4 regions of the Yersinia hibernica genome follow, and region 1 is predicted to be linked to each of the others. Evidence: predicted binding sites of a transcription regulator. Region 1 holds the regulator's gene; each other region holds the start of a gene.

Region 1 (3,218 bases):
GAGGCCACAACCACAGTGCGCTGGCAAAGGCCAATGCGCAGCCGATTAATGTATCCAGCAAACGTGGGATCAAAAAGTCCGCACCCTCTCCAGTCAATAGCTGCAAGATATAGACCGTAGTGATAGTTCTAAAGATAACTGACCAGCCATAGTTTTTGCGTTGCACCAGATAAGCTATCAATGTGATGAATAACATGATGCTCAGTGTGGTGCCTTCCGGCATCTTAAAATGCAGCAAAGTTGCCGCGAGTAGCAGCCCAATCAGGGTGCCAAGGGCGCGGTGATGAATACGTATTTTTGTGGCGTTATAGCCGTTTTGCGTCACCAGCATGATGGTGAGTAAAATCCAATAAGGTTTAGGCAGGTGAATAAGGTTGCCGATATAACTGCCTGTGGCCAAGGTGACACCCATCCGACCTGCATCACGTAATACACTGGATTTAAAAGATAAGTAACTGACAATAGCTGGCCAGAGCGGCTGGGGTACCTGGCTGGACATCAAATCGCGGTCATATTGCGGGCGCTGGTCACTCAGGATTTGGGTAATATGACTGATATGGTAATAGCAGAATTGTGCCACCGGATTATTAGGATATTGCTGGGCAATTTCTTCCAGTTCGACCAGTGCATCACCCGCGCTAACATGGGTTTTCGCCCGGTGGTGGTAGAGAATATCATCGGCGATGGTGCGCATTTGTGTTGAGATAATCTGTATATTGCGCTCAAGAACCTTTTCTATTGGTGTCTGTTCAACCAGTTCTTGCGTTTTTTCTGACTGATTCATCGCCGCAGTGATGTGTTCTTGCAAATCGAGTGCCATTTGAAAGAGTGTCAGTAGCCGTTTTCGTTCTTTTTTTGTGGTATTAGGGAGCAAGTTAAATTGTTGATAAAGTTGATTAATTTTATCCATAATACCTTGCTGTCTATCTAACAGCTGCGGTATCGTCTTTTCTGCTTCTTGCTGCTGGCCAAATAAACGATATGCCGCGTCGCAATAATCAGCCAACAGATGATAAAGCTGGCTCAATGGCTCACGGATGGGCTGGTCCCTGCATAAGCGAAACCACAGCCAGGTAAATACGCCGTACCAGAGAGTCCCCACGGCACACATCAAGGGGGCTTGCCAGATAGGTGCGCGGCCCACCATGCTGAGGCTGAAAATAGCGGCGATAAGGGCGGCGGGAAGCAGTCGACCATTGAGCTGACTGATAGCTCCACTCACACCCAATATTAATGCCAAGCCAAGCATCACTGCGGGTAATGGAACTTCCCACAGCAGCAGTTGCTGAGTGAGGTAGCTACTGAATGTAAAGAGAGCCCCGCCGACAATCAGTCGTCGGAAGAAATGTTGATGGGGGGTATCTAGCGCCGCAATGTTACAACACGCTGGTATCAGGGAGAACATCAACCCCAGCCGTAACTCGCCCATGGCGAATCCCAACGCCGCAGGTATGCAGAGGACTAATGTTTGGCGAAGTGCATAGTTAACTTCAGGATGATAAATAAGCCGTTGCCAATTCATATAGGCCCCAGAAGTTTATTGATCACACAAATAAAAAACCGGTGCCGAGGTAACGACACCGGTTTATGGGGGAATTAACGCGTGCCGTAAACGACAATCGTTTTACCGTGCGCGGAGATCAGATTTTGATCTTCCAGCATTTTTAGTATCCGCCCCACAGTTTCGCGGGAGCAGCCAACTATTTGACCAATTTCCTGGCGGGTAATCTTTATCTGCATCCCATCTGGGTGGGTCATGGCATCAGGTTGTTTTGCCAGGTTAAGCAGCGTTTGTGCAATGCGCCCAGTGACATCCAAGAAGGCGAGGTTACCCACTTTCTCCGATGTAATCTGCAAGCGGTTCGCCATCTGTGAAGACAGGCGCATCAAGATGTCTGGGTTAACCTGAATCAACTGACGGAATTTTTTGTAAGAAATTTCAGCCACTTCACAGGCGGTTTTTGCTCTAACCCAGGCACTACGTTCTTGGCCTTCTTCAAATAATCCAAGCTCGCCGATGAAATCCCCCTGATTGAGATAGGAGAGAATCATCTCTTTACCTTCTTCATCTTTGATAAGCACCGCAACGGAGCCTTTCACGATGTAGTAAAGCGTTTCGGCCTTTTCACCTTGGTGAATTAGCGTACTCTTCGATGGATATTTGTGGATATGGCAATGAGACAGGAACCATTCGAGAGTCGGGTCTGTTTGTGGCTTGCCGAGAACCATTCGCTGTTATCCTCTGTTGTTATCGCAGCCAGACTTAACAGGGTTCAGAGTTCCCTGCGCGGCGTGCTTATAAAATACACTTTCTCTTAGCATATTAATTTGCTCAACTGCCGAAAGGTATAGCCAAGATACGTACCGGATAGAAACCCTTCACTGAGTATTGAGAAGCTACCCTATTTAATTCTAGAAACAACACTTTCGATTCTGTTTGTAGCACAGGATGAGGCCAGTGTCTTGTGTTGTATCGCTTCAGCATGATGAACATCGGGTTACATTGCCAGTTTGTAAATGAAAGGGTAGTCTGAATCAGAAAATTTAACCGGGAGCAAGAGTTATGCAGGCACGTGTAAAGTGGGTTGAGGGGCTGACATTTTTGGGGGAATCCGCTTCAGGGCATCAAGTTTTGATGGACGGAAATGCGGGAGACAAAGCACCGAGCCCGATGGAAATGCTGTTAATGTCGGCGGGCGGCTGTAGCGCAATTGACGTTGTCTCTATTTTGCAAAAAGGCCGTAATGATGTGCGCGATTGCGAAGTGACGTTAACCTCGCAGCGCCGGGAAGAGGCACCGCGCCTGTTTACACAAATTAACCTGCATTTTATTGTGAGCGGCAAGGGCTTAACCGATAAAATTGTTGAGCGCGCGGTGGAGCTGTCAGCTGAAAAGTATTGCTCGGTGTCTCTGATGCTGGGCAAAGCGGCGACCATTACCCACAGTTTTGAGATCCGCGAAATCGCCTAAATAAACTCGACGGACTTGAAGCAGCGGAGATGTTGGCCGCTACTTCAAGTACGCAGGCGATTAAATAATCTTTTTGCCTTCCAGTAATTGCTGCACCAATGGCGCCATAATCAACTCCATTGCCAGCCCCATCTTCCCGCCTGGGACCACCAAAGTATTGATATTGGAAATAAACGATCCCTGTAACATCGCCAGTAAGTAGGGAAAATCGATTTGATTCAGACCTCTAAAGTGAATGACAACAAAA
Region 2 (3,218 bases), 1.6 Mb from region 1:
AGTCGATACCGTAAACGGCTACACGACGATAGTCACCGATGATACGCCCACGGCCATACGCATCTGGCAAACCAGTCAGCACACCAGATTTACGGCAGTTCAGGATGTCTTTGGTATAAACGTCAAACACACCTTGGTTGTGAGTTTTGCGGTATTCGGTGAAGACTTTTTTCAGTTGTGGGTCAAGTTCACGACCATAAACTTTGCAAGAGCCTTCTACCATTTTGATGCCGCCGAATGGGATCAGGGCACGTTTCAATGGTTTTTCAGTCTGCAGACCAACAATGGTTTCCAGATCTTTATTAATGTAGCCAGCATCGTGTGAAATGATGGTCGCCGCTACGTCGGTATCGAAATCAACTGGCGCATGGGTGCGGTTTTCCAGTTTGATACCTTCCATAACTTGCGCCCACAACTTGTCGGTCGCTTCGGTAGAGCCGGCAAGAAAAGACTCATCGCCTTCATAAGGAGTGTAGTTTTTCTGGATGAAGTCACGGACGTTGACTTCGTTCTGCCAATCACCTTTGGTAAAACCTTGCCATGCTTTGGCCAATTTTTCATTAAGTTCGGTCATAATGCTTCTACCTTTTAATGTGAATTTCTTCGAAAACCGTGTGCGGCCACACTTAGTGTTGCTGGTCACCGCGCAGATAAATTACCCAGTAAGTCAAACCTACCAATAATCCGCCACCAATGATGTTGCCAATAGTGACCGGGATCAGGTTATTAATAATAAAGTGACTTACGGTTAAGTTAGCAAATTGCTCTGGTGCTGCACCTATGGATTGCCAAAACTCAGGCGACGCAAAGTTTTTAATCACAATAGCCATAGGAATCATAAACATATTGGCGATGCTATGCTCAAAACCGCTGGCAACAAACATTCCCACCGGTAAAATCATCGCAAACATTTTGTCCATTATGGTACGGCCGGAGTAACTCATCCAAACCGCCAGGCAAACCATTAAGTTAGCCAAAATCCCCAAACATACTGCTTCAATAAAAGTATGGTGCATTTTGTGGTCAGCGGTTTGTAAAACATTCAAACCCCATTGCCCATTTGCCACAGTATATTGGCCCGCGAACCAAATCAGGCACACGAAAAACAGCGCACCGAACAGATTCCCGATATAAACATTAACCCAGTTGCATCCCAGTTGACGCCAGGTAATTCGGCCACTGGCTTTGGCGACAGTTGTGAGCACGGTAGAAGTGAAAAGGTCACCACCACATACCACCACTAACATCAGCCCCAAGGAGAAACAAATCCCCCCCACCAACTTGGCGAAGCCGAAAGGTACGCCCGCGGTACCGGTGGTTGCTGTAATATAAAAAACAAACGCAATTGAAATAAACACACCAGCAGTAATCGCTAAATAAAAGGTTTTTAGCGGATGCTTGGTGGCTTTATAGACACCGGCATCTTCGGCCACTTTAGCCATTGCCGCAGGTAATAATGCATCGAAGGGGTTGTCAGCTTTCACACTAACTCTCTCTTAAGGGTTAATAAAGCACAACGAGATACTAGCAAAGCAGTATAGCGTGAAAATTGATATGGATCATATTGCGCGAGTTTAGTTCGCGATAAAACACTACAAAATGTGTGCTTAATGAGGTTAATTCATTGATTTTTAAAGTGAAAAAATATTTTAAGATTTACAAAAAATTTTGATTGGACTGTTTTAAAGCCGTTGAGAACGTTAACTAAAAGTGCTGTTTGTAGCTATTTTCATTATTCTCCGTCATTAAAAATTAACTATTTATTCACCTATTTTTTTGTTTTATCTGATTGGCAAATAATGCTTGTTTAAAGGTGCTGTATTTTGCCTTCAGCGGCGTCAGAAAATAACGTTTTTTTATGACAAAAACAATTGTTGGCTTGAGTCGTGGGTATTTATTTTAAGCCGGAGTAATGGCAGGAATTAAAAGCGGTGAGATAGTGAGAGATAACAAAGCGGCATTTGCCGCTTTTCTGATTTGATGACTGCCCGATAGACGCATCACTGAAATCTATCGGGCAAGTAATTACTCGCTTTTGGCCCAATAACGGCGCTTAGCCGCCTGCAATTTAGCATAAGCACCCAGCAATGCCTGATGTGCCGGCAGGGCTTTGAGATCGGCATCAACACTGAATAAGCCGTTAAAACGCTCTTCAGCGGCAATGGCGGCAGACGCGGCATCTACCGCTTCTTGGCCATACATTTTCACAAACGCGCCATAATACTGTGCGGCATCACGCTCTGGCTCCTGAGTCAGCAACAGCAGGGTTTGCAGGCAACGGTAATAGTTTGCTTGTTTCGCAGTGAAAACCGATGAGTTGAAATCTTGTGTCCACTCAACCCAAATCAGCGCCTGCTCCAAATCACCACCTGCCAATGCCAGCATGGATTTCAGCTCACCCACGCGCAAGGTATACCAGCCGTTATCCTTGCCCGAGGCGATCCCGAGCAGCTCGCGTACCCGGGCAAAATCGTCCAGCCCGTCGTCATCCAATTTCTGAATGAGTTCTAAATACTGTTCTGGTTGCCAATCACTGTCTGGCAGGGCCAGTAGGGTGTCACGCAGATGCACGCCCATGGTGTTATTGGCCATCAGCAAATCTTCTGCCGGGTAAATATCGGACATCCCTGGCACCAGAATGCGGCAAGCATACACGCCAAGATGTTCATAATCAGCGATATACACTTCGGCATCTTCCTGTTTGAAGATGGCCATCAAGGTGGCGAACTCTGCTTCAGTGGTGCCTTTAAAACTCCAATCTACAAATGGATAGTCGGCATCTTCTTTAAACATATCCCAGCTGATTAAGCCGCTTGAATCGATAAAGTGGGTTTCCAGATTGGTATGCTCAGCCACTTCTTCATCATCAAAGGTGGGCGCAGTAAACACATCTAAATCTTTGAGGCTACGGCCTTGCAATAACTCGGTCACGGTACGCTCAAGGGCGACACCAAAGTCTGGATGTGCACCAAACGAGGCAAAACAGGTGCCATTTGAGGGGTTAAACAGCACCACACAGATGACCGGATAAGCGCCACCCAAAGAAGCATCGTAAGAGAGAATTGGGAAACCTTCTTCCTCCAGTTTGGCGATAGCTTCCACCACCCCCGGATAGCGATTTAACACCTCCGCAGGGATTTCCGGCAAGCTGATGGACTCGGCAATAATGCGATTTTTCACCGAACGTTCAAACACTTCAGACAATGCTTGCACGCGGG
Region 3 (3,218 bases), 1.9 Mb from region 1:
GTGGTTCGTTGGCTCATCCATTACCAGAATGTTCGGGCGCTGCATCATCAGCTTACCAAACAACATCCGCCCCTTCTCACCGCCCGACAGCACTTTAACTTTCTTCTTGATATCATCTTGGCTAAACAGTAAACGGCCTAACACACTGCGCACCGCTTGCTCGTCGTCTTTTTCTTGTTTCCACTGGCTCATCCAGTCAAATACGGTCAAGTCGATGTCAAAGTCGCTGGCATGATCCTGTGCATAGTAACCTATCTTACTGTTTTCAGACCATTTTACTGTGCCAGTATCGGGCTCATAGTCTCCGACCAATGTCTTCAGTAAAGTCGATTTACCAATACCATTTGGCCCAAGAATAGCCACTTTCTCGCCGACTTCCAGGCGAAGATTCAGGTTCTTAAACAGCGGGCCGTTATCAAAACCTTTAGTCAACATTTCTACTTCAAGCGCATTACGGAACAACTTTTTATCCTGGTCAAAGCGGATAAACGGGTTCTGACGGCTAGAAGCTTTAACTTCATCGAGCTGAATTTTATCAATCTGACGCGCCCGTGAAGTAGCCTGTTTAGACTTAGAAGCATTGGCGCTAAAGCGGCTAACGAAAGATTGAAGTTCAGATATCTGAGCTTTTTTCTTCGCGTTATCAGATAACAGGCGCTCACGTGCTTGAGTCGCCGCAGTCATATATTCGTCATAGTTACCCGGATAAACACGCAATTCACCATAATCCAAGTCCGCCATGTGGGTACACACCATATTAAGAAAATGGCGGTCATGGGAAATAATTATCATGGTACTGCTACGTTCATTCAGAACCTGCTCTAGCCAACGGATAGTATCGATATCCAAGTTGTTGGTGGGTTCGTCAAGTAACAGAATTTCTGGGTCAGAGAACAGAGCCTGAGCCAACAATACGCGCAGCTTCCAGCCAGGAGCGATTTCGCTCATCAAACCATAGTGCTGCTCGACAGGGATACCAACACCAAGCAACAATTCACCAGCACGGGCTTCTGCGCTATAGCCATCCATTTCACCATAGGCAACTTCTAAATCAGCCACTTTATAGCCGTCTTCTTCACTCATTTCAGCCATGGCATAAATGCGGTCACGCTCTTCTTTTACTTCCCACAGTTCGCCGTGCCCCATGATGACGGTGTCCAGCACTGTGTTGTTTTCAAAGGCGAATTGATCCTGACGCAATTTACCCAAGCGCTCATTTGGGTCAAGGAATACGTTACCGCCACTTGGCACTAAATCGCCGCCAAGAATTTTCATGAATGTGGATTTACCACAACCATTAGCGCCGATCAGACCATAGCGATTACCGCCACCGAATTTTACTGAAATGTTTTCAAACAGCGGCTTGCTGCCGAATTGCATGGTGATATTGTTAGTACTTAGCACAGAGCTCGCTCTCGATTGGATGACTGAATAGGGATATTCAGAATACTAGAAAATGTGATTCGGCGCGCATTATGCCACAAGATGACAAGAGTATCGCCTCCAGTTTGCATGAAATATCAGCAAGGGGACAAATCGGGTAATAGGCTGATAGCATAACTGGGTTCATTACACGATAAAGGGGCTAAATCGCCCCCCAATTAAACAAAATACCATCAGAAGAAATGTTAATGCGATGCTTCATTCAAACATTGTAATGCACTGTATTTATCTAATAGAAAAGGCCGTAGATAGCCCACAGTATTAGACATCGGTAACACTTCTTCACTGAGGTGAATATTCAATATATTGCGGAGATAATCACGCCGTTTTTGTATTCTTTGCCAAACATCAGGATAATCAGCGGCCAGAGATTCACGTAACGGCTGATCGGCTAATGCAATGCAATCCTCGGCACTCACTCCCGCATAACCTTTGACTGAGGGGATAATATCGATTTGGAATAACATTCCACTACGGATTTTCTCTTCCGACCCCTGATAAATGGGCGAACATAACCATTCTTCATCCGCAACTAAGTGCCCAGGATTTAAAGACCAATGGTATTGTGCCTTAGGGAAAACAGCTTCAACTAGCGCATACATCTCTTTACCTGACATGCCAATACGAATATTTTCTAACCAAGTAATAACCGTGGCGTAATAAGGAATAGCAACCTTGTCGAGATAATCTCTTTCCGCCACAGGCAGTTCATCAGCTTGAGAGACTGCATAACCTGTTCTACTGCTTAAGCCACCTTTAAACCCAGTGGTCAATGATACTTTATCGCCAAGTTGCACGGTTTTATCACTCGGATATAAATTCGCTTTTTCAAAACGCTCACCTGTTGCAGCAATCATCACAACAGTATTCGGCTGCCCTTCATCTGCCAGACAAGCACCTAGTTGTTTTTCAGTTACACCTATATCTACCGCAGTTAATGCACTAAGAATACAATTAGAGGCCAGATTAGCGCCATATTCATAATGCGCTAATTCATTTGCATTATTGGTCACTCTAGCCGCAGTATCACTACCAATAAATAGGCTGGTGGCATTAACTACCAAAGTTGATGATACAACAGACTCCTTTATCGCCGTTAGAATAAAACTAGGAATATCAAACAATTGACTATTATCATCTAATTTACTGGTAAAGAGCTTCCATCCAACAACACCAATTTTTTTGGCCTGTCGGATTTTTGTTTCTGCCAATAATTCAACTAGCGTTTTACTATTATCCATCGGTTGATTTGGCAGCGAAAAATAGGGGACATGAATTGCTGTATTACTCACTCGCGCATATTGAGACAATTTTAAACTCTCATTACCCAACAATAAATAGACCTCCCCAGTGACATGTAACACCAGAGCGGCCTCTTCAAATCGAGGGATAAATCCACTGAGATACTCAAAGTTACCTCCATGCTCCTTATCAGCATAAACCAGTAAATAATCAATGTTAGCCTTAATCATATTGGCGATAATTTTAGCTTTACGCGCCGCAATGGTGCTGTCATTTATCGCAACTTTAGTGGCAGCATTCAGTCTTGGAGGAATATCAACAAGGCTAAGTTTTATCTGGCGTTGAGCAATCATCTTTTTCATTACCTTTGGTTAGTGCATATAAAGTCACCCGCCCCATTACTTTCCTGCCTCACAGCCATTTCGGATTACGGGTAAACGAGATTGTTAGCCAGCGGTGTGGGCCTGACTCACCAATCGCCTGTGATATTTCATCACGTATTTTGTCAAAATAGGAGACACCATGACTTTCCA
Region 4 (3,218 bases), 1.0 Mb from region 1:
CCGCGGTATTACCGGCAGGACTTTTCGCCTGATGACACAGAGCAATAACCCTCTCATCGGTATCGTCGTCATTCAGGGTGGTTAAATCCATTAAACTCAGTGCGCGTTTAGCATAATCGTTTAGATTCGCGCAGGCGGTTAAATCGGTCATAAAACTCTCCAACACTTTTCAGCCCTGACACCTTGCCAAAACTGAGCATTTATTTATGAGCAGCAGGGTGCTAGCTCAATACGTTGGCGAGCGGACTTGGTTCCTTGAAGATAGCCCCTTTATGGGTGGCAATTGAGATCCATCTCACCGCACTAACTTATCGCTCTATTTGAACACGTTATCAGCTGATGAGATGTGTTCAAATTCACAGTAATCAATAGTAACTTGTAACGGATATAAATTATATGTGATTAATGTCACAAAATAACCTGATTTATGGCTAGCTGACACTAATATGTCCACTTGCATCAAGGATAGCTTATGGCGAGGAATCCGCAGAATTATGGGCTGAACCAGACAGCAATTAGACATCGGTGGGGCAGACGGCTTGAATGTGGGCAGCGCACCAGAGCCGCAGCATACAGCGAGTATGTGGCGCTAATGAGCACTGCCCAATCCAGAATGGCAAGTCAAACTCGCCGAATCACAAAGCCAGGAAGAAGCCAGCGATAGTGGCACTCATCAGATTTGACAGAGTACCTGCTGCAACAGCTTTCAGACCCAAACGCGCAATATCATGGCGGCGGTTAGGTGCCATGCTACCTAGCCCACCCAACAAAATGGCGACAGAGGACAAGTTAGCAAAACCGCACAGGGCGAAAGAGATAATGGCTTTGGAATGTTCAGAAAGTACTTGTAAACCAGCCGCTTTGACTAACTCTTCAGCTTGTAGGTATTGCCCGAAATTCATAAATGCCACGAACTCATTCACAATTATCTTCTGGCCGATAAAGGAGCCAGCCACCATGGCCTCACTCCAGGGAATCCCTATCAGATAAGCAATTGGCGAGAATACCCAGCCCAGAATTAATTCCATAGAGAGTTGTGGATAATCGAACCAGCCGCCAATGCCACCCAGGATGCCATTGAGTAATGCAATCAATGCAATAAAGGCCAATAGCATCGCACCAACATTGAGCGCTAATTGCAGACCGGAAGCCGCGCCAGATGCCGCAGCATCAATGACGTTAGCTGGGCGATCATCTTCGGCAATCAACGTGGCCGCATCCACCTTATCGTGCGTTTTTTCAGTTTCTGGCACCATCAACTTAGCGAACAGCAACCCCCCGGGAGCCGCCATAAAGGAGGCCGCAATCAGGTATTCTAGCGGCACGCCCATTTGGGCATAACCGGCCAATACTGAACCCGCGACGGAGGCTAAGCCACCACACATTATGGCAAACAATTCAGATTGCGTCATAGTGGCAATATAAGGGCGCACCACCAATGGCGCTTCGGTTTGCCCAACAAAAATATTGGCCGTCGCGGAAAGAGATTCAGTGCGCGAGGTGCCCAACAGTTTCTGTAGCCCACCACCTAAGACTTTAATTACCAGTTGCATAATGCCGAGATAATATAAAACGGCAATTAATGAGGAGAAGAATACAATGACGGGCAGAACTCGCAGGGCAAATACAAAACCACCGCCACCAAAGACTTCAAACATTTTGTCGGAAACCAAGCCGCCAAACATAAATGAAATCCCGTCATTGCCGTAAGCAATAACATTCGCGACACCCTCAGACATCCCGCCAAGAATACGACGCCCTACAGGTACATATAATACCAACGCACCAATACCCACCTGAAGAATAAATGCCCCAACTACAGTGCGGATATTGATCGCCCTAAAATTACTGGAAAGTAGCACGGCTATTAATATCAGTACTGCCATTCCGACTAAACTCATGAGCATGCAGATAATCCTGTTAATGATTTGTTTTGTAATAATGTGGAAGTGGATTATACCGGCATGACCTGACTATCAAACTATCTCTGTCACAAATAAACACAACTGGAAGCAACTGTAAGATAATTAACGTGATGAGAATCACATTAAAACAGCGAAAAGTGAAAGCACGCTAACTATTAGGATGATTTGTATAATGAAATCAAAATACTATCGGGGCATTAATTAACTGAGGGTAATGAGAATAACTGTTGGCTGTTTTCTAATAGCTGAGCTGCAATCTCTTGCGGGGTTTCAGGGCGTAACTCACATAACACAGCAAAGACATTTGCTGCTCGCTCTGGCCGGTTGGGTTGACCTTGAAAGCCCGCAAGGGGCATATCCGGCGCGTCAGTCTCCAGTAATAGGGCGGATAGGGGTAATGTCGCCATCACATGGCGCGTTTTCTGCGCCCGTTCATAGGTGATAGTCCCCCCCACACCAATGTAATAACCCAAGCGAATGAATGCTTGCGCCTGCACTAAACTGCCCGCAAAGCCGTGTACCACACCAGCGCGTGGCAAAGCGGCTTTACGCAAGACAGCCGCGAGCGGGTCATGTGATCGGCGCGAATGCAAAATGACCGGAAGATCATGCTGCTTGGCAAGTTGCAACTGAGCATTCAATAACGTTAATTGGCGTGGTAACTGCGGCTCATCCATATAGAGATCCAGGCCAATTTCCCCCACGGCCACCAGTTTGTCGGTTTTATCTCGCAGGGCCGATGCCAATGTGGCTAAATCAGCCTCCTGATGCCGCGCAATATAAAGCGGATGCAGGCCCAGCGCGGCAAATAGTGGTGGATAGTTAGCCGCCAAATCGAGAATGCGCGAAAAATAATCAGCGCTCACGGCAGGCACGATAATTTGCCTGACATTCGCTTGTGCGGCGCTAGTTAAGCTCGCCATTTCCGCACCGCTGAAAGGTGGAAAATCAAAGTGACAATGTGTATCGATAAAATAGGGCATCTGCCCACGGCTCCATGCCATTACGCGGTATCGCCTTTGGTTTTCGCCATATCTGGCGGCAAAATAATATCTGGCGATTGAGTGAGGTCAAATGAAGAATCCTCATTATTAATCAAGTTAACCATCTCATCTGGTTGGTTAATATTTTGCGGTTGCAGCATGCGGCGAGAAAGAGAAATCGACGGTTTTTCCCCTTGGATTTCAGACTGTTCCAATTTATCTCGCGGCAGCAACCAGTGCCCCACCGTCGCCAGGAAATAGCGGCCACAACGACGCCCTAAATGATAATCACGATTCAGAGCCGCAATCC

What was found. The regulator CRP, encoded in region 1, controls carbon source genes, mostly activating them, when cyclic AMP is high. The targets are predictions, from matches to a motif close to ATGTGANNNNNNTCACAT.
Positions count from the first base shown of each region.
Region 2: the regulator CRP is predicted to act here: its motif matches at 1,548-1,565, upstream of focA (formate transporter FocA).
Region 3: the regulator CRP is predicted to act here: its motif matches at 1,457-1,474, upstream of D5F51_RS12035 (ABC-F family ATPase).
Region 4: the regulator CRP is predicted to act here: its motif matches at 2,031-2,048, upstream of D5F51_RS03180 (NupC/NupG family nucleoside CNT transporter).

Region 1 is NZ_CP032487.1:4,406,450-4,409,667, reverse strand. Features, by position in the region: gene D5F51_RS20785 (YccS/YhfK family putative transporter) at 1-1,522, opposite strand, end outside; gene crp (cAMP-activated global transcriptional regulator CRP) at 1,597-2,229, opposite strand; gene D5F51_RS20775 (OsmC family protein) at 2,564-2,971, shown strand; gene D5F51_RS20770 (phosphoribulokinase) at 3,032-3,218, opposite strand, start outside.
Region 2 is NZ_CP032487.1:1,282,496-1,285,713, forward strand. Features, by position in the region: gene pflB (formate C-acetyltransferase) at 1-574, opposite strand, end outside; gene focA (formate transporter FocA) at 627-1,484, opposite strand; gene ycaO (30S ribosomal protein S12 methylthiotransferase accessory factor YcaO) at 2,026-3,218, opposite strand, start outside.
Region 3 is NZ_CP032487.1:2,547,416-2,550,633, forward strand. Features, by position in the region: gene D5F51_RS12035 (ABC-F family ATPase) at 1-1,404, opposite strand, end outside; gene D5F51_RS12040 (M24 family metallopeptidase) at 1,629-3,047, opposite strand; gene D5F51_RS12045 (cation diffusion facilitator family transporter) at 3,097-3,218, opposite strand, start outside.
Region 4 is NZ_CP032487.1:665,837-669,054, reverse strand. Features, by position in the region: gene deoC (deoxyribose-phosphate aldolase) at 1-151, opposite strand, end outside; gene D5F51_RS03180 (NupC/NupG family nucleoside CNT transporter) at 636-1,907, opposite strand; gene D5F51_RS03175 (TatD family hydrolase) at 2,123-2,908, opposite strand; gene D5F51_RS03170 (patatin-like phospholipase family protein) at 2,929-3,218, opposite strand, start outside.